2 regions of the Paenibacillus sp. MCAF9 genome follow, and region 2 is predicted to be linked to the other one. Evidence: riboswitches for the same ligand, from Rfam matches in the RefSeq annotation. Region 2 holds a riboswitch; the other holds the start of a gene.
The links. Region 2 has a riboswitch for ZMP and ZTP ahead of AB4Z45_RS29315 (bifunctional 5,10-methylenetetrahydrofolate dehydrogenase/5,10-methenyltetrahydrofolate cyclohydrolase). Riboswitches for the same ligand answer to the same signal wherever they lie in the genome.
Positions count from the first base shown of each region.

Region 1 (4,357 bases), on a different contig from region 2:
TTGTTGGATCAAACGGAATGGCATTTTTGTTAACCGTAATGCCTACTTCATCAAGCACATGTTCTGCTACTTTTCCTGTAATGTTCAGATTGCGTGTGTCGAGCAGCATCAAGTGATTGTCTGTTCCGCCAGATACGATATTAAAGCCTTTTGCAACAAGCTCTTCCGAAAGAACTTTAGCGTTCTTAACAACTTGGGTTGCGTATTGCTTGAATTCAGGTTGAAGCGCCTCGCCGAAAGCTACTGCTTTAGCAGCGATAATGTGCATCAAAGGACCGCCTTGCGAGCCTGGGAAAACTGCTTTATCAATCGCAGCAGCCCAAGGTTGACGACAAAGGATCATACCGCCGCGAGGTCCGCGAAGGGTTTTGTGGGTTGTAGTTGTTACAAAATGCGCATGAGGCACCGGGCTCGGGTGAAGGCCTGCAGCAACCAAACCAGCGATGTGAGCCATATCAACCATAAACAATGCGCCTACATCATTAGCAATTTTGCCAAGCTTCTCGAAATCGATTGTGCGCGGATATGCACTAGCGCCTGCAACGATCAAACGAGGACGGTGCTTGAAAGCAAGCTTGCGAACTTCTTCATAATCAATAGTGAAGGAATCTTCTTGTACACCATATGCAACAAAGTTATAAAGCAATCCAGATGCATTAACAGGGCTGCCGTGTGTCAAATGTCCGCCATGTGCTAGATTCATACCAAGCACAGTGTCGCCAGGCTGCAAAGCTGCAAGGTAAACAGCCATGTTCGCTTGTGCGCCGGAGTGTGGTTGCACGTTCGCATGCTCAGCGCCAAAAAGCTCTTTCGCACGGTTGCGGGCAATATCCTCAACGATGTCAACATGCTCACAACCGCCATAGAAACGTTTGCTTGGGTAACCTTCTGCATATTTGTTCGTCAAAACGCTTCCCATAGCTTCCAAAACCGCTTCGCTAACGATGTTCTCGGATGCGATAAGCTCGATATTGTCACGTTGACGAGTAAGTTCTAGTCCTAGAGCTTTCAATACTTCTGGGTCTTGTTTGCGCAAATTTTCCATGATTAAATTCCTCCTCAAATTAGATACCCTTTATCAAGCAAAAACGTCTTCGGTGTCCTTTAGACGCTGAAAATCAAAAAATTATCGCTATAAATCAACTATTCGCAAGTTCCAGCAGATTGCTCTGCCGTTAGATTCTCGCTAAGCTCGTATACCGCTCGGGAGCCGCCTATTAACTTTGGCCTTGTGATAGCCATCGTGACATGCGCTCCTCCAATTTCACGAATCGTCGGACGAACGGGAACAGCCACCCGCTTCAAATGCATACCGATAAACGTATCACCAATATCGATGCCCGCATGCGCCTGCACCGTTTCCACCAAACAAGGTTCCTTCAGCTGACGATAGGCATAAGCTGCCATGGAGCCGCCCGCTTTAGGCACTGGCACTGCACCTACAATATCAAGCCCCAATCGTTCTGCAGAAGCTTGATCAATGACAAGCGCGCGATTCAGATGCTCACAGCATTGATAAACGGGAATAAAGCCAACTTCGCTGCGAACCGCTTCAACGCCTGCGTAAATTTGTGCAGCCGTTTCAATGGTGCCCGAAGTCCCGATGCGATGACCAAGCACCTCACTAGTACTTACACCGATTACTAGCAGCTGACTCATGCCAAGCTTGCCTGCCGCTGCCAGTTCCCGAACAATTTGCTCAACCTGTTCTGCAATGCTTCCAAGCTGTACGTTTTCGTCTACGTTCATTGCGAATGCCCCCTAATTAGGACTGGCTGATGTACTGTTCTTCAATTTGTTTCACTTTACTAACACGACCGACATGGCGTTCTCCATTTGAGAACGGCGTTTCAAGCCATATGCGAATAATTTCGAGTGCCACTCCAGGACCGATTACTCGTTCCCCAAGCGCCAAAACATTAGTATCATTATGCTCCCGAGTGGCTTTGGCTGAGAACATATCATTCACAAGCGCACAGCGGATGCCGCGTACTTTATTAGCCGCAATCGACATGCCGATACCTGTTCCACAAATGAGTATACCGCGCTCTGCTTTGCCGCTCGTAACAAGGTCGCATACGGGCAATGCATAGTCCGGATAATCGACGGATTGGTCACAGTTGCAGCCAAGATCTTCAATTTCATGACCAAGCGATCGAAGAAACGGTACAACTTCGTCCTTCAAACGATAACCTGCATGGTCAGCACCAATAGCAATTTTCAACGCAAAAGACCTCCTTAGAAATGAAACATCACAGTGCTAGTATACCTATTTTTGCCCAAAAAGACGAAAAAAGAGCATGACATGCTTATTAGCATGCTGCTCTTTGCCCAGGCGACCGGCCGTATATTCCGATGCTCCACCGTGGTTACCCACTTCCGTCGCCAGTTACATCGGAAACCGTATATTGTCATTTTATTATATCTTATACAGCTGCAAAAATCAATCGAACGGGAACAAAAATGACTTCCGCAACCCTGAACACTTATCTTTTGGCCAGCTTGTCCAGCAGCTTGACGAGCGCGTCCTCTATTTCGTTAGCACTGCTGCTGTATATAGCAAGCGAGCCTCCGAAAGGATCAACGATGTCAAAGCTCGGTATGCGACGCTCCAGCTCAAGCAATCGTCTTCTCTCGCCAGTCGTCAGCTGTTGGCCAAGCGCCTGCTTCATATGAAGCTCTGTATAAAGCTGCTCCAGCTCCTCAATATCGGCGAGCACTTGTGCGTCTTGATTTGCATATTCCTTTAACGTATAGATTTTGTCGACCGCTTCGGGATGCCATTGCAGCAAACCGCGCTTATGATTAACCGTCATTGTCAAAATAATATCAGCCCAACCAACCGCTTCGCTCGTCAGCGCCAGCGACGTGCTCTTATGCTCGATGTCCCGCTGCCTAAGGGTCTCCACAGCATGAGCTGACACGGGCAGTCCATCAATAGTAGATATGCCTGCGGAGCGAACGGCTACGGTGATCCCTCTCAATGCAGCCATTCGGCGAAGCATAGCCTCTGCCATCGGTGAGCGGCATGTATTGCCTGTACATACAAATAAAATACGTTTCACACTGCCAACTCCTTTTTGCACGTTATTCCAAGCTGTTCAACGATTAAGCGAAAACACCTGCAGCATTCCTTAGATGCTAAAGCAGCTTTGGCTTGAAATTTAAAATAAGACTGAAATTTTGTTCCGCTTTCTTACTTGTATTCTAAAAGATAAACAAGATGCCGAACACGAACAAAATTCCTCCGCCTATGGCCTCGCCATATTCGCCAAGCTGACCGCTGACTTTACGCCCCAGCATTAAACCACATATCGACATCAGCCCGCCGAGCAGACCGATAAGTAAAACCGTCATCAACATGTTTGCAGCGAACATCCCAAGCGTAATGCCTACTGAGAACGAGTCGATACTGACGCTAAGCGAAAGCACGAGCAAGCCCCAAAAAGATTTATGGTCAAAAGATTGAACCGCCTCGCCGCGCAGCGAGCTATAAATCATATGTCCGCCGAGCAGCACTAGCAAAATGCCTGCCGCAGTCGTGGCTACATCTCCAAGCAAGGAGCCGACGTATTGACCTGTAAAAATACCTGCCAGCGGCATGATCATATGAAACAATGCAGTTACAATGCCAAGCTTCAAAACATCTCGCAGCCTTATGCCTTTGAGCCCTATTCCGAGTCCCAGAGAAAATGCGTCTAGACTGAGTGCCACCGCAATAAAAAGCAGCGTCAAAAACTGTCCAGCTTGTAATTGTGCTTCAATCACAGCCTATCTCCCCCATGTCCGCTTGTAGTCTTTACCAAACATATGCGGACATGAGGACAAACATACTAGTGCGGTTTCAAGCTAATTTTGTTTCAAAAATGATCGTTCCCCTTACAGTGCTTTCTATACACGAATAATTCGGTTTCCAGCCGCTTTGGCTAACCGATTCATAAGCGCTGCGCCGATCCCATGCTCCGTGCAGCCCTCTGCCCAAATACGCTGAGCGCCTGCCCCGTCAAAATCTCGCAATGCCGCATAAAGCTGGTGCGCTGCTGTGCCAAGCTCCGCCTCGCTGCCTAATGAGAAAACATGATCTGCATCGTAGCGATTCAATCTCTCTTCGAAAGCAAGTACGCCAGTTACCTCGCCGCGCTTCTTTGCAGCTTCTACTTGATCTCGAATGTACGCTGACACAGCTTCAAATTGGCCTTGCACAAGCTCAAGCTCCCCTTGTGGCGCATAATGAGTATATTTCATGCCTGGCGATCGCGGAGCCGACTCCGGTTCATCTACCGAGGCACTATCAACCAACGCATGGGGTGCCGCTTCTTGAAGCGCTTCGCGCGTAATGCCGCCTGGCCGTAAAATT
Region 1 covers NZ_JBFREL010000007.1:190,436-194,792, reverse strand. Annotated here, with positions in the region: gene glyA (serine hydroxymethyltransferase) at 1-1,045, opposite strand, end outside; gene AB4Z45_RS14970 (TIGR01440 family protein) at 1,144-1,749, opposite strand; gene rpiB (ribose 5-phosphate isomerase B) at 1,766-2,224, opposite strand; ZMP/ZTP riboswitch at 2,323-2,403, opposite strand; gene AB4Z45_RS14960 (low molecular weight protein arginine phosphatase) at 2,487-3,065, opposite strand; gene AB4Z45_RS14955 (manganese efflux pump MntP) at 3,208-3,768, opposite strand; gene AB4Z45_RS14950 (L-threonylcarbamoyladenylate synthase) at 3,892-4,357, opposite strand, start outside.
Region 1: another riboswitch for ZMP and ZTP. It lies ahead of rpiB (ribose 5-phosphate isomerase B); the one in region 2 lies ahead of AB4Z45_RS29315 (bifunctional 5,10-methylenetetrahydrofolate dehydrogenase/5,10-methenyltetrahydrofolate cyclohydrolase).

Region 2 (16,914 bases):
CGTCGCTTAACGTGAATATCAAATCTGTCTCTTGATCGGCTTTGAATGAGGAAATATTCAAGGAAACAGCAATACCATCAACGATTTTTGTTAGGTTTTTATCCTTCTTCAGCGGCTCCTGAGCTTGCTTTGCTCCTGACACCTGTAGAAGGGACGTAACCGTCATCTGCGGAGAACCTGTCGGTATAAAATCTGCGAATAGCTTATAGTTTCCACTCTTGTTGAAGGATGCAGCTGCCTCGAACTTACCTTTCCCTTTATACTCAGGATGAATATGCATGAAGTCCTTCAAATCCTCGCTTACGAGAATGAGATGCATGAGCTTCTCATGATTGACATCATATTTTTCAATCGCCTTTCCCGCATGATCATAAAGAAACAGCTCGATATTTGTTTCTTTCCCAGGATCAGGACGCACCGGCGAATAGCGCCATTCCAGCTTAATATCGGCCGCTGACATTTGTTCTAAGCCGTTGTGGCCGCTATGATTTTCCGAAGAATCATGTTCCATTTCATCGCCTTGTGCATTAGCCGTATGACCACGATGCTCATCAGTGACAGCAACATTGCTCATAGCATGCTGGGAATGGTCACTCCCTGCCGGGCTTCCGCAGCCCGCTCCAAGCAAGCCAAGAATTATGATTCCCGCAGTTACTGTCCGCTTCCGATACTTTTTTGTATGCAAAGCCGATTTATTCATAACCATTCACCTCATGCGTTAAAATCTAATCTCATCCATTATTGCCCATCGACTTCAGCCTCAATCCTGCTAACGGACGATAGTATGCGTTATCCCAGTGCTTAGAATATTGTAATAAATAGTACCAAGTCATAGTACCTTGTTATATGATTATAGTAGATATTACCATCCGCTTAAGGAGAGGATCAGATGGATGATTTTAATGAGTATTTATCTACAACTAGAGAGAAATTGTTAAATGAAATATCATGCCTAGATGACGATGAATTCAATCGTACATTTGAAACTTCAATGTGGAGCATAGCTCAGGTTTGCCATCATTTATTGAAAACGGAAAATTTGTTTAGAAAGGCCATTTTGTTCGGGCTTAAGCAAAAGATTTTATCCAAAGCCGAACGTCAGCCTATTGAAATTGTGTTGGATAAGTCGGTGAAGTATCAAGCTCCCCAAATTTCAGAACCTGATTCAGGACCATTTCAAGTATCACAGATCATTCAATTATTAAGCGAATCAAGAATTAAATTAATGGATGTTCTTGTTAAGATTGAGGATAAATCTATTGTGGAGGAAATAGCAGTGAATCACCCGAGGTTTGGCAACTTGCCATTAGATCAATGGATCGAACTGCTATATTTGCACGAGCAGCGGCATACAGAGCAAATTAAAGATTTAAAAGCACTTCTTTAATATAAACATTACATCTATTGCTTTCATAATAAACGAAATCAGAACCAAAAAAAAGAGGGGCTGCATTCAGCCCCCTACCTGCTTTATTTTATACGATGTCGTAGCCTTGATCCTCAATCGCTGCTTTTACTGCCTCTATCGTAACCTTCGAATCATCGAAATCGACAGTTACTTTCTTGTTTGCCAAATCTACCTTGCCTACCGCTCCTACATTTGCAACGGCCTTCTCAACCGAACTGACACAATGACCGCATGTCATGCCCTCTACCTTCAATACTGCGTTTGCCATCATTAAAATCCCCTCTCCGTCTATTATTTCATTAGTTTGTTAACGGTTATTAGCAATTCATCGATAACTTCACTTTCGCCTGCTTGAATACGTTCAATTACGCAGCTTCGCATATGTCCTTCAAGCAGCAGCTTGCCGACACTGTTCAGAGCGGATTGTGCTGCGGCAATCTGATTAAGCACGTCATCACAATACGTATCCTTCTCTATCATCGCCTTAATGCCTCTAATTTGTCCTTCAATTCGGTTCAAGCGCTTTGTTAAATTGTCCTTCATTTGTGAGGAGTGATGACTCTTCCGCGGACCATTTGGGTCGCAGCAGTCATCCGGTGGATGGGAATGCTCATGACTCCCATCGATTATTGCATCATTGTCCATTTCGCATACCTCCATGGGGTATTACTTGATAAATTTATAATACCATACCCCTAAGGGGTATGTAAATACTCTTATTAATAATGTAAATTTATCCCTTATATTACACTTTTATTCTTTTCTCTATTATGCTACGATCATCCTCGTGTTCATCCTAAACCACATCGAATCGGAGGAATATCAGTTAATGGATTATTATGCACATGTCAAATGGTTTACAGACATCATCGCGGAGAAACAACCGCTTGCCGCCATTCTTTCTCCTTTTTTCATGAAGCTGGCAATCATCGTCACCGTTTTGCTCGCCGTGCTAACCAAGTTCCTTCCTGAGTTATCGAGCTCAAATTTGTCTACAAAAGTGGATCGTCAGCTCGTTAAGCTCCGGCGATATTCCTTACCCATCCTAAAGTACGGCACAGCTGCTGCTCTTCTCATTCAAGCAGCTTCTGGAACACGCTTCGCACTGGAATTTAAGCTTACAGACGGCTGGCATACGATCCTAATGTGGGCTGCAATCATATTACTGCTTATTCCGCGGCATTATGCAACAAAAATTGGTGCGCTTGTGCTGCTCTTTCTGTTCATTGAAACAGGCATTGAAGCCGGAATATTTCATATGCTTGATTATGGTTTTTATTTGGCCATTATCGGCGCCCTGCTGCTCGAGAAAACCAAACTATCTGAATGGGGATTCCCCCTTCTCTATTTGGGAACAGGCTTATCGCTTTGCTGGGTCGCCGTAGAAAAATGGATTTACCCGACAATGGCAGAGGACATTATTATTAAACATCACGTACCCACGTTTGGTTTTGACAACTCACTATTTATCGTCATGGCTGGTTTTATTGAGTTTGTGGTCGGTTATTTACTCGTAATCGGTATTTTAAACCGAATGTTGTCTGTGGTGCTAACCTTCATTTTCATCTCCGCAACGATGCTTTTTGGCATGAAAGAGCTGATTGGTCATTTTATGATTCACATCGTACTGCTTTTGTTTATTATCGAAGGCGCTTGCATCTATAAGAAACCGCTCTCCGTTTATCGCACGACGTTCACGCAAATGGTGTTTGTTCCGCTTAATTTTATTTTCGTACTAGCTACCTACCTCCTCCTGTATTATCGCTTCGCTTAACTCTTATTGGAATCATTCCGGAGCCCACTTTTTTTTCGTGTTTGACACAGCCATAATATTACTTCTATATAGTTAGTAATAGACTCTATTGTGCAGAAAGGATGAATCGTTATTAAAACTATTATTAATTTCGCCCATCGCGGAGCAAGCGGCTATTGTCCCGAAAACACGCTCGCTGCATTCAAGAAAGCCATTGAGCTAGGTGCTACTGGCATCGAAATTGATGTTCAACTAACGAAGGACGATCAAATCGTTATCATTCATGATGAATCACTAATGCGGACAACCGGCTTGAACAGGCTTGTAAAAGATACAGCATACGAGGAGCTTATGTCACTCGATGCCGGCAGCTGGTTTGACCCCGCGTTCCAAGCCGAACGAGTTCCACTTTTAGAGCAGCTTCTTGAGCTTCTCCGTCATTCGGATATCATTTTAAATATCGAGCTTAAAAACGGTATCATCCAGTATCCAGGTTTGGAGCAAAAGGTAATTGACATAGTTCGTGCCTTTGGAATGGCTGATCGCATCATCTTATCCAGCTTCAATCATTATTCGCTCTTGCTCTGCAAGCAGCTGGCGCCTGAAATTCGTACCGGTGTTCTATATATGGAAGGGCTTTATCGTCCTTGGGAATATGCTGCGACGCTTCAGGCTGATGCACTGCATCCTTTCAAATACGCTGTAACGCCAGAATGGACAGCTTCCGCCGCTGCACATGGCATTGCCTACCATCCGTTTACGGTTAATGATGCGGAAGAGATGGAGCGACTCCTTAACGCAGGTGTAGACGGAATCATTACGGATTATCCTGATCGATTGGCTGAGGTGCTGTTAAGGAGAGGGGCATAAGCGGTATGAAAAAAACATGGCTGCTCGGGTTCGGTTTTTTTAGCATCAGCATTACATGGGCGCTTTACAACGCATTCGTCCCCTTTTTTCTCGATAAGTTTTTGACGAGTACAGCGCTGATTGGATTCATGATGACGATCGATAATTACTTTGCTCTTTTTTTGCAGCCATGGATTGGAAGCCGCAGTGATCGCACAAACACGCGCCTTGGCCGAAGAATGCCCTATTTGCTCATCGGCATGCCGCTTGCAGCCTTGTTCGGTGCGCTCATCCCTTGGCACACAAGCTTGCTCACGCTCGTATTGTTTATGGTGCTTATGAATCTGTCGATGAGCTTGTACCGCTCCCCGACAGTAGCGCTTATGCCCGACATCACTCATGACAGCAAGCGTACAAAAGCAAATGGCATTATTAACTTCATGGGCGGCATCGGCTCCATTATCGCTTTCGCAGGAGGCTCGTTTCTATATGAGAAACATCACTCGCTCCCTTTTCTAGTTGCATCCATTTTAACGCTCATTTGTTTAGTCATTCTCTTGAATAACATAAAAGAAAAACGTGATGCGCTCTCTTACTCGCCTGCTGAGGAGAAAACAAAAATATCGTTTAAAGAACAATGGAACCGTCCTACGATCTTTTTGCTTGGCGCAATTTTCTTCTGGTTTCTTTCCTATCAAGGCGTTGAAGCCTTCTTTACTCTGTACGGCACAAAGCACTTACAGCTGACCGAAGGCCAATCATCATTCTCGCTCGCCTTCTTCTCACTCGCTTTTGTAGCAGCCGCCATTCCAAGCGGACTGCTTGGCAACCGCTTCGGCAAAAAGCTTATTATCACGTCAGGGGTTATTGGCCTCATCGTTATTTTTGCTGCAATCTCTTTCGCAGACGCGCTGCTCCCGCTTCGTACCTTGCTTATTATCGGAGGCATTTGCTGGGCGATGATCAATATCAATTCCTATCCGTTTATCGTTTCTCTCGGCAAAGAGCAAAGCATCGGTACACGGACAGGCATCTATTACTTAATCTCTTCACTTGCTGCTATCGCTTCACCGCCGCTCATGGGCGGCTTGATTGATCTGCTTGGATATTCCGTACTGTTCTACTTCTCATCAGGAGGCATGGTTATTGCGCTCTTGTTCCTGCTATGTGTAAAAGACAAAGGTCTCGCTAGACCTGTGAGTGATTCAGCTATTCCATCAAGCCTATAATATAAAAAATCCGGCTGCGCGTCTTCTGACGCCGCAGCCGGATTTTATTGTTATACCTTAGTGGATGCTGCCTTTGCTGAATCCGCCGCCCATGACGTCGGATACATGCTCGATAGCAATAAAGGCATTCTCATCGATGGATTGCACGATAGCTTTGAGCTTCGCAAGCTCAAGACGGGATACGACGCAATAGATCATTTGCGTTTCATCCTTCGAATAGCCGCCGCGCGCTTGGATCAAAGTCGTTGTACGGCCTAAACGGTCAATAATCGCTTGCGATACTTCATCATATTCAGAGGAAATAATCGTTACCGATTTCGACTCATCGAGACCTTCCACAACGATATCAATTAATTTAATCGCTATATAATATGTAAACATCGAGTACATGGCTGAATCCCATTCAAACACAAAACCCGCAATTACAAAAATGATAACGTTAAAAATCATGATAATTTGTCCAACTGGCATACGCATTTTCTTCGAAATCAGGATCGATACAATTTCTACGCCGTCCAGCGACCCGCCGAAACGTATCGCAAGACCCACACCTGCACCGAGAATAAGACCACCGAACAATACAGCGAGCAGTTTTTCTTCTGTAAATGCTTCAACGTGATGGAGCAATGATGTCGTGACCGACATGACGATAATGCCATAAAGGGTCGAGATCGCAAACGTTTTCCCAATTTGTTTGTAACCAAGAATTAGGAATGGTACGTTCACTGCGAACAAGAACACGCCGAGTGGAAGCGAGGTGAGGTGCGCCAACATAATCGATATGCCGGCAATGCCACCATCGATTACATTATTCGGAACGAGGAACAATTCGAGTGCGACGCCCATTAAAATCGAACCAATCGTAATAAAAATAAATCGCTTAAAAATTTCTAAAGATGATAACCCTTTATGCGTTTTTGCCAACTGCCCATCCTCCGTTTTCCCGATTTCATCCTATAACTTTAGCATAAAAAAGCATTTTTTTCAAAAACGCATGTACCTCGTTTAGAACATATGCTGTACTATCCTGTCCTTATTCCGTCGCAATAACCGTGCAAAACATCTATTTTCAGCTAGTGTTTACAAAAATATTATAAGCTTTTCAACAAAAGAAGAACTGCCTCAGCCAACATGCGCTTGGAAGCAGTTCCTCATAAACTTACCTTTATGCTCACAAATTAGTCTACGTAACCTGCAAGGCCTTTGTCCATCAAATAATCCATTTCTGCGTCCAAGATTGATTCCACAACCAGCTCATTGGACTTTACATCAGGACGGCTCAGTACATAATCTACGAGCTCGTCGCCGTCGATATCTACCTCGCCATTTTTATCTTCCTTCGCGCTGCCGATGAACGCTTGCTCATGCTTTAATACAAGCTTAATCAGCTTCTCATCCGCGTTTGTTTCGTTTGCTATATACTGCAAAAGTTCTTGCTCGTTCAGTTGTTCTGTCATCGTTAGTCATCTCCTAATTGTATCGCTCGTCTCATTGTACCACATTCATATAACCTTTATGAGACAGTACGTCTATACTTGTTGTAAAAATTGACTGCCATGCAGTTGATCATACAACCCTTTTTTGGCGAGAAGCTCGTCATGTGTACCGCGCTCCGCGATTTCACCATCTTTAATAAATAAAATGGTATCCGCATTTCGTATCGTGCTGAGACGATGAGCAATAACGAAGCTCGTTCTGCCGCTAAGCAGCTTCTTCATCGCTTCTTGAATTTGGAGCTCAGCCAGCGTATCTACACTGCTCGTTGCTTCATCGAGTATAAGCAGCGCAGGGTCTCCAAGAATGGCACGAGCAATCGTGATAAGCTGGCGCTGCCCGTGGCTTATGTTCCCGCCTTCCGCTGTCAATTCGGTCTCATAGCCTAGCGGCAGCTTCGTGATGAAGCTATTCGCATTCGCTTGAACAGCCGCCGCTTCCACCTCTTCATCGGTAGCATCCAGCTTGCCGTAGCGGATATTCTCACGAATCGTACCCGAGAACAAATGGGCATCCTGCAGCACGATTCCTAGCTGTTTGCGCAAGCTGTTTTTGTCTATCGTGCAAATGTCTTCGTCATCAATCAGTATTTGACCGTCCTTGATCTCATAGAATCGCCCAATCAGATTAATGATCGTAGTCTTGCCCGCTCCAGTTGGACCCACTAGCGCAACGGTTTCTCCCGGCTTCGCAATAAAGGAGATGTTATTAAGCGCTGCGGTTCCGTCGTTATATTCAAACCGCACATCGCGAAACTCTACCTTGCCGCCAATCGATTCCATCTCTTTCACGGACTCGGGTTCTTCATATTCTGATGGAATATCCATCATCTCAAATACCCGCTCCGCGCCTGCTACCCCTGACTGAATCATGTTATATTGATTGGCAACCTCATTTAGAGGGCCAGAGAATTGCTTTGAATAACCGAGAAAGCTTATGATGACGCCCACTGTTGCATGGTCATGAATTGCCAGCCAGCCGCCGACACCTGCAATGATCAAATAGCTGATATGACCAAACATGTTCATGAACGGGCCCATCGTACCTGAATAAATTTGGGCTTTTGTTCCGACTCTCTTCAGCTTGGCATTAGCGGCGCTGAACTTCTCAGCCATGCGCTCCTCTTGATGAAACAGGGCTACGACCTTGTGCCCCGATACCGTCTCCTCAATAAACCCGTTAAGCCCGCCAAGCTCCTGCTGCTGTCCTTTGAACTGACGCTGGGTTATCTTCGCAATTCGTTTGGTAACTATAACAATGAGCGGAATAACGATAAGTGCTACAAGCGTGAGCCACACGTTTAAGAAAAGCATCATCGCGAACGAGCCTATGAGCATGATGACGCTTGAGATGATCTGAATTAAGCTTTGATTCAGCGTATTCGTAACATTGTCGATGTCATTTGTCGTGCGGCTCATGAGCTCTCCGTGATTTTTACTCGCAAAAAACGGGATAGGCAGCTTTTGCAAATGATTAAATAATTCCTTGCGAAGGCTCCATACGGTCCGCTGCGACACATCAGCTAAATATAGGGCTTGAAGCCAGCTGACTAAGCTGCCAGCCGCGTATAGGCCAAACATAAGCAAACAAATAGAAAGCAGCCCATCGTATCGCTTCGCAATAATATAATCATCCAAAGCTTTGCCCAAAAAATAAGGACCAGCGAGCGTAAGCCCTGCGGCAACTATCGTTAGTGCAATAACCGCCAGCAGTCTAGCGCGGCCATGAAGCAAATAAGTTCCAATTCTTCTTAATGTCGTTAGCGTATGATTCATCTATCAAGCTCCTTGCTGGGAAAAGGCCATTTTCTGGTATAGCTTGCTTTGTTCAAGAAGCTCCTGATGCGTGCCAATGGCTGTAATTCGACCATCCTCAAGCACGATAATCCGATTTGCCTGCTGTACGGATGCAATTCGCTGGCCAATGATAAGACAAGTGCTGCTCTTCATAATCTCTTGCAATGATTTGCGTATGAGTAAATCCGTTCTCAGATCAACCGCGCTTGTACAATCATCAAGGATGACAATTTTGGGTTTCAGCAGCAGCGTCCGGGCAATGGACAAACGCTGCTTTTGACCGCCGGACAGATTGACCCCGCGCTGGCCAAGCAGCGTATCGTAGCCATTCTCCAGCTCCATAATGAAGGCATGAGCCTCAGCTGCCTTGGCTGCTGCCTCTATTTCATCCTGACTCGCATCCGGTTTGCCATAGCTGATATTGTCACGAATGGTTCCACTGAACAGATGCGCCTGCTGAAGCACCATACCGATATGGCTATGCAGCTCTGCAGAAGCAATCTCGTTAATTGGATGGGAATCAATGCGAATCATCCCCTCTGTCGCTTCATAAAACCTTGGAATGAGGCTGACCAGCGTTGATTTTCCTGAGCCGTTCACCCCTACGATCCCAATCGTCTCGCCCGGCTCTATATCCAGATCTATGTCGTGAAGTATATTTTTCTCCGAGCCTTCATAGCTGAAGCTCACATGGTCAAACGTAATTCTGCCAGCCTGTATTTTCTTGGACTGCTCGTTAGCTTTTCGTTCAGCTGTCCATTTATCTGCCGGCACCTCCAATATCTCGTTAATTCGGTCAGCAGAAGCCTTGGCCCGAGAGATTGCAATCAATTGATTTCCAAGTCCTAGAGTAGAAAAGAGAAGCTGTGTAATATAAGTTAAAAAGGCGGCGAGACTGCCCACTGACAGCGCCCCGTGCTCAGAAAGCATTCCCCCATACCATAATGCAGCTACAATGCTAAAATTAAGAATGATCGACACAAGCGGCGTATTAAGCGCAACGATCTTAGCTGCTTTTAGACTGGCATGCAGTAGATTTGAGTTTGTTTCATTAAAACGTTCTTCCTCGTAATCGGACCGTACAAATGCTTTCACAACACGGATACCGGACAAATTTTCTTGCATAACGGTATTCACTTGATCGAGCCGGTGCTGCATCATTGAAAACAAAGGAACGGTAATCCGAGTTGTAATGATGAGGAAGAGAGCTAATAAGGGTATCATTGCGAGCAAAATAATAGATAGGCGCGGGCTTATTACAAAAGCCATGACCAGACTGCCGATAATAATGAATGAACTTCGTGCAAATACGCGAAGCAGCAGCAATACTAAGTTCTGAATTTGTGTGACATCGCCCGTCAGTCTCGTCACGATCGAGCCTGAACCAAAACGGTCAAGCGATCGAAGCGACAGCGACTGGATTTTTTGAAACAGCTCCTGCCTCAGATCAGCCCCAAAGTTTTGCGACGCTATCGTCGAGAACACCGTACAGCCGACACCTGCTATTAGTCCGATTAATGCGGCGATCAGCATTTTGGGAGCGGTGCTCGCGATTGCTGTGAGATCACCTGCTATAATGCCCTCATTCACAATGCTCGCCATGAACCGCGGCTGCAGCAAATCCATGAACACCTCTAGCAGCATAAACAACGGTGCCAGCACAGCGCTCAGCCAATATTTCCTCAAAAATCTAGTGAGCTTTAACAACTTACCACCTCAATCTCCCATCATTTTGCGCAAACTGCAAATAAAGAGGGCAGCGCGACCCGCTCCCTCTTGGTATAGTAATTATAGCACCCATTCTCTTGTTTCTACACCTAAATAATCATAAAATAACGTTGATGGCTCGCTTTTGAACTTTCCACCTGTTAAAATCAAAATACCAATAAAAAGCTGTGCGTAACTGGCGGAACATGGATAGCCATGAGGAAGCGCACAGATCATTAGCCGTACGCCTGGGCAAAGGTAAGGGGACATACCCCTTGCCTTTTTATGTTTTTTTAACATCTATTTATAAGGGGCTGAGGTAGAAGATGACGGAGAAACTGATTTTGGATGGAGCCATTGTGGCCGATGCGATTAAAGAGCAATTGAAAGAAAGAGTTGAGACTCTAAGCAAGCGGGGAATCATTCCATGCTTAGCGACGATACTGGTGGGCGATGACCCTGCGTCTGAAACCTACGTTCGAATGAAGGGCAATGCATGCAAGAGGCTTGGCATTGATTCCAAACGTATTCATTTGAACAAAAACATTTCAACGGATGATTTGATTGACGTTATTTTGCAGCTTAATGAAGACCCGCTTATTCACGGCATCCTCTTGCAGCACCCCGTACCGCATCAAATTGATGAGCGTGCTGCCTTTGAAGCGATTAGTATCCATAAGGATGTTGATGGTGTAACCGCGCTAGGTTTTGCTCAAAATGCATTTGGTTATGCCCAGTATCCGTCATGTACCCCTGCTGCTATTATGGCTATTCTTGATTACTATAACATCAAGGTTGAAGGCAAACATGCCGTCGTCGTTGGACGAAGCCCGATTCTCGGCAAACCCGTTTCTCAGATGCTGCTGAACCGCAATGCAACCGTAACAACCTGTCATTCCAAAACGGAAAATGTAGCGGAGCTATTGCGTCTTGCCGATATCGTCGTTGCTGCAGTCGGCAAACCAAGCTTTATTCAAGGCGAATGGATTCGCGATGGCGCTGTAGTGCTAGATGCAGGGTACAATAAAGGGAATATTGGGGACGTTGATTACGAGGCGTGCCTAGCAAAAGCAAGTGCGATCACCCCTGTGCCTGCAGGCGTAGGTCCTGTTACGATCGCCACGCTTCTGAAGCATACGGTTGACTCCGCTGAGCGATTTGCACTTCATTAAGAGAGATAGGAAGAAAAACGAGAGGATCTTATTTGCTGCCTTGCAGCTAAGATCCCCTCGTTCGTTCTATAGGACGTCTACACATCCCGTTCTAATAGATACCTCGCTGTAAACTGATCGGTAATGAGTACATTCGTGTAGCCGCCGCGCAGCGCGCCATAAATGCCATCTACCTTCTTCGCTCCGCCTGCCACAAGTATCGACTGGTCCTTGCGCTTCAGTTCATCGAGACTGATTCCAATCGTGCGCTGGTTCATGAGTGTTGAACAAATATTGCCTGTTATATCGATATAGCGTGAGCATATATCCCCAGCTGCCTTCTCGCGAATAATTTCCAGATCGGAATCTGTGAAATAATTGGCTCTAATTAATACAGAATCATCCGTAGGGGCTCCCACGGTTACAACGGCAATATTAGAGAGCTTCCCTAGCTCCAAAATATTGCGGATATGGCGATCCGATTCAATCGTCCGCTTGACAACCTCATGATCAACAAGCGCCGGCAACGGAATAAAGTAAGGTATCGTATGGAAAGCCTTGCCGAATAAATGAACAATTTCATAAGCGTATGTATTGGTCTCTGAATGGCTAACCCCTCCGTTGAGCTGCACGACCTTAACGTCGCGAACCGGCTTATCCTTAAGCTGAGAAGCCATTTGAAAGAGCGTCGTTCCCCACGTTGTCGCAATGATATCGCCATCTTTTACCGTATCGTATAAATAGTTCGCTGCCGCTTCGCCAATATACCTTTTTACGATGCTGTCCTCATACTGCGGCACAGAAACGATAACCGCTTTTTTCAGCCCAAACTTCGCTTCCAAACGATTCGCCAGAACAAAATTGTTTTCGTTCGGGTGTACGATTTTTATTTGAACGTACCCCTCATCTTTCGCCTGCTGTAAAAATCTTGATATCGTAGGGCGCGATACCCCCAGCTTCTGAGCGATTTCTTCCTGATTATAATCTAGTTCATAATACAGCCTTGCTACATCAATCATTTTGCTAAGCTTATCATCCAGTCGATCATCAGCCATCCAAGTTTCACTCTTTCTATTTATGTCTAGAAATGCAAACGGTATCTACTCCCTCTAATTTAACATAGGTTTCAAATGAAGTGTCGCCTTCTTTGTATGAAAACAACAAATCTTACTAAAAAAAACGTCCCACCCCACTCTTAACAAGTGGAATGGGACGCTTTTGCTTAATTAAATTCCGTTTCTTCCTTCATACTCTAGTGCGGACAAAATCAGTGTAACCACATCTGCTCTTGTTGCATTTTTCTTAGGTGCAAATTTATTGCCGCCCATGCCTGCTACTAGTCCTTCGGCTTGTGCCGCAGCGATATAAGGACGTGCCCATACAGGGATGTCACTCAAATCAGCAAACGTCGGCTTCGCCTTCGGATCAACTTTAATGCCTAGTGCGCGAACAAGAATTACGGTCATTTCCGTTCTTGTTAATTCACTTGATGGTCGAAGCGTATTATCCTCGTAGCCTGCAATGACCTTATCTTCAATAAGCTGTGCAAAGAAGGAGCGTGCCCATGCAGGAACTTTATCTGCATCTGCAAAGTCCAGCTTGCTTGTCGACGATTCAAGCTTCAGCGCCCTGCCTACCATTGTAATAAATTGTGCTCTTGTTGCTGTGTCTCCAGGGTGGAACGTGCCGTCTCCATACCCATTAACAAACCCAATTTCCACTGCCTTCGCAATAGCATCTGCCGCCCAGTGGCCGCGTACATCACTAAATGTGATGGATGGTGTCGGCGTTGGTGTCGTCACCGGCGGTGTCGTCGGTGTTGGCGTTGGTGTCGGCGTCGGTGTTGTCACCGGCGGTGTTGTTGGTGTTGGAGTAGGTGTCGGAACTACAACATTCACATCAACAATGCGTCCTTCTGTCGTTGCATTAATCGTACCTAGTTGATTGATATACTCCAAGAATACCTCGTAGTCAACAATGTTCATTTCGTGCTGACGTCCAGCATCTTTGGCTTGCTTCATCGAGCGATAGAAATCGCCGCCATTAGCCATAAATGAGTTTGTTGCTACAAAATAATAAGCATTCAAATCAATTGCGCTGTAGCTGCCGTCTGCGTTTTTAATTTCAACCTTCGTAATGCGTTCGCCAGCCTGCTTAAGCTTTCCGTCTGCATCCAATATTTCAGGGTTCTTATTAGAATCGTAGTAGAAGCGCATGCCCGATACTTGCGGGAAGCGGCCTTCTCCGGTTTTGATTCCACTTACACCGTTCTCAAGCGCAGCAATAATTTCTTGGCCTGTCATACGAAGCGCCGTAAGGTTGTTTCCGAAAGGCATCACCGTAAGTAATTCGCCCATCGAGATGTCTCCATCTACTTTACCCTCAGCGGTTTTCTTAATTGATTCGCGAATACCTCCGCCATTCTGAATGCCAACATAACCTTTTACATCCAATTGCTTTAATGCCTCGTTGCTGTTTACGAAGCTTTTTACTTTGGAGACCATACCGTCTGTGATCAAGTTTCCTAAGTTGGTTTCTTTTGACCGTACAGAATTACGATCACCATCCAGGAACACATTTGTTTTACCGATGACTTGCTTCTGAATATCGGCAACACCCGCACTGTATGGCTTCAACATTTCAACAGCTTCCGGGTCCGCTGCATAACCGCTAACTGTAAGCAGCTTGCCATTCCATGCGGTCAATATCCCTTTGTTATTGAATTCGAGGTCCAAACGGCCCAAATAATTGCCATATTGTTCTGCCTGTACAACGAGTGTCGGTTCTCCCGTAGCATGATATACAAGCGGTGCGTCAACCTTCGTGTGGCTATGTCCACCGACGATAACGTCGATGCCCGTAACCTTCTCAGCCAATACTTTATCAAATTCATTTCCTAGATGCGTCAATGCCACAATCTTATTGATGCCTTCTTTTTCGAGCATTTTGACCGTTTCTTCAGCTTTCTTAATATAATCCTCGAACACAATATTATCTCCTGGCGATGCAAGGAATTTTGTGTCCTCCGTTGTTAAGCCGAATACGCCGATCTTTTGCCCGCCTTCATCCAATATGATCGCGTCATAAATTTTACCTTTCGCAGCTGGTTTACCGATTGCCTGCTCAGACACAAGTCCGTTCATTGCAGGTTCCTTGCTGAAGTCGATATTTGAGCTTACAAACGGGAACTCCGCTTTTTTAATAAAATCAGCAAGTACGGATGGACCTTTATCGAATTCGTGGTTTCCGAATACCATCGCGTCATAACCAATCTTATTCATAAACGCCAAGTCCGCTTGACCAAGATATTTGTTGAAGAACAGCGTACCTGAGAACACATCACCTGCATCTAGCAAGATAGAGTCTTTTACTTCTGCACGAATTTCTTTAATCGCTGTAAAACGTTTTGCAATCGAATCAAGGTGAGCATGCGTGTCGTTCACATGCATAATCGTTAGCTTAAATGGATCGTTGTCACCTGGAAGCGGCTCGCCTTTTAGATCTGTAATACGGCCTTCTAACCCCATATTGATAGTGCCTATTTTCGTAAGGTATTCGATAAACACCTCGTAGTCAACGATGTTCATCTCATACTGACGACCATCATCTTTCGCTTTCTTCATGGAGCGGTAGAAGTCTCCGCCATTAGCCATAAAAGAATTTGTTGCTACAAAATAATAAGCATTCAGATCAATAGCACTGTAGCTGCCGTCAGCGTTCTTAATTTCTACCTTTGCTATACGCTTACCCGCAGTTACAAGCTGTCCATTCGCATCTAGTACTTCCGGCTGCTTCTTGGAATCATAGTAGTAACGCATGCCAGATACTTGTGGGAATCGACCTTGAACCGTTTCAATGCCGCTTACACCATTCTCTAACGCATCCACAATTTCCTGACCCGTCATACGAAGTGATGTAAGATTATTGCCGAATGGCATAACTTCCAAAAGCTCACCTAGTGTAATGTCACCATCCGCTTTGCCTATAGCTTTCAGCGGAATAGGTTTACGAATTCCGCCACCATTTTGAATCCCCACGAATCCTTTTACATCCAATTTCTTTAAATCAGGATTGCTGTCAACAAAGCTTTTCACTTTAGAAACCATTCCATCTGTCATTATGTTTCCAAGATTGACTTCCGCAACACGACCAGAAGGGTTGCCACCATCTAAAAATACATTCGTTTTACCAATAACCTGTTGTTTAATAGCTTCAATACCCTTTGTGTATGGATCAAGCAATTCAGACGCTACCGGATCTGGAGCAAATGTTGCAATATCGAGCAGTTTGCCATCCCATTTAGTCAGTACGCCTGCTTGATTGAATTTGAGATCCAAGCGTCCCAAATATTTGTTATACTCCTCCGCCTGTACAACTAGCGTTGGCTCTCCATGTGTCTTGACTACCTTAGGAGCGTCTACTTTCGTATGGCTGTGACCTCCTACGATAACATCAATTCCAGCTACTTGCTCAGCCAATTGAAGATCGAATGCATGACCAAGATGAGTCAAAGCAATGATTTTGTTGATGCCTTGATCTTGCAGCATTTTGACGGTTTCTTTCGCTTTAGCGATATAATCATTAAATATGATATTTGGTCCCGGAGACGCAAGAAACTTCGTATCCTCTGTAGTTAAGCCAATTACGCCGACTTTCGTCTTGTCCTCGCCTACTTCAAGAATAAGTGAATTATAAATCTTTCCATCCTGAGCCGCTTCACCAGCCGCTTGCTCGGATAATAATCCGTTAAGTGCAGGCTCCTTGCTGAAATCAATGTTGGAGCTAACAAATGGGAATTTTGCTTTTTTCACAAAATCTGCCAGCACCGATAATTCTTTGTCAAACTCATGATTACCGAAAACCATAGCATTGTATTTCATCAAATTCATAAACGTTAAATCTGCCTGGCCTAAGTATTTATTAAAATACAAAGTGCCCGAGAATACATCGCCAGCATCAAGAAGGAGTGAATTAACTGTTTCATTTCGAACCTGCTGAACTGCAGTAACTCTCTTTGCAACATTCGCCAAATTCGCATGTGTATCATTCGTATGCATGAGCGTCATCGCAAACTCAGCCGCTTTTTTAGAAGACAGATCCAGCTGCGCAAGAAGCGGATCATGATCGCTTACTCTGCCCTGTTCTGTAGAGAAATCTGCATTGACGTGAACCACGTCGATTTCTGCTGTTGTCCCATTCGCTTTATCCACGAGGATGTGATCAAGCGTTTGTGAATTACCGTCATAGATATACGAGTAACGCTCTGAAACTGGCAGCGTATCAACAAGATTTGTTAATTCATTGCCTTTAATTTTGTTCAATGTGCCTGAGAATTGGAAATCGTTAAAGTCGCCTAACACGACTACACTTGCTTCAGGGTCTTTCGTTGTCAATTCCTTCACGAAGCTATTAACAGCTTCCGCTTGCTTCGCGCGCTGCACTTCGCTGCTGCGAACAACCGGCTGAACATCACCCCAAGGCTTGCCGTCTCCACCTTTTGAATTCAGATGGTTCGCAATCGCAACAA
Region 2 covers NZ_JBFREL010000036.1:16,930-33,843, reverse strand. Annotated here, with positions in the region: gene AB4Z45_RS29370 (hypothetical protein) at 1-700, opposite strand, end outside; gene AB4Z45_RS29365 (DinB family protein) at 890-1,387, shown strand; gene AB4Z45_RS29360 (copper ion binding protein) at 1,476-1,676, opposite strand; gene AB4Z45_RS29355 (metal-sensitive transcriptional regulator) at 1,700-2,053, opposite strand; gene AB4Z45_RS29350 (hypothetical protein) at 2,238-3,182, shown strand; gene AB4Z45_RS29345 (glycerophosphodiester phosphodiesterase) at 3,294-4,031, shown strand; gene AB4Z45_RS29340 (SLC45 family MFS transporter) at 4,037-5,239, shown strand; gene AB4Z45_RS29335 (YitT family protein) at 5,297-6,163, opposite strand; gene AB4Z45_RS29330 (hypothetical protein) at 6,418-6,696, opposite strand; gene AB4Z45_RS29325 (ABC transporter ATP-binding protein) at 6,769-8,508, opposite strand; gene AB4Z45_RS29320 (ABC transporter ATP-binding protein) at 8,512-10,236, opposite strand; ZMP/ZTP riboswitch at 10,419-10,497, shown strand; gene AB4Z45_RS29315 (bifunctional 5,10-methylenetetrahydrofolate dehydrogenase/5,10-methenyltetrahydrofolate cyclohydrolase) at 10,563-11,408, shown strand; gene AB4Z45_RS29310 (sugar-binding transcriptional regulator) at 11,486-12,442, opposite strand; gene AB4Z45_RS29305 (5'-nucleotidase C-terminal domain-containing protein) at 12,614-16,914, opposite strand, start outside.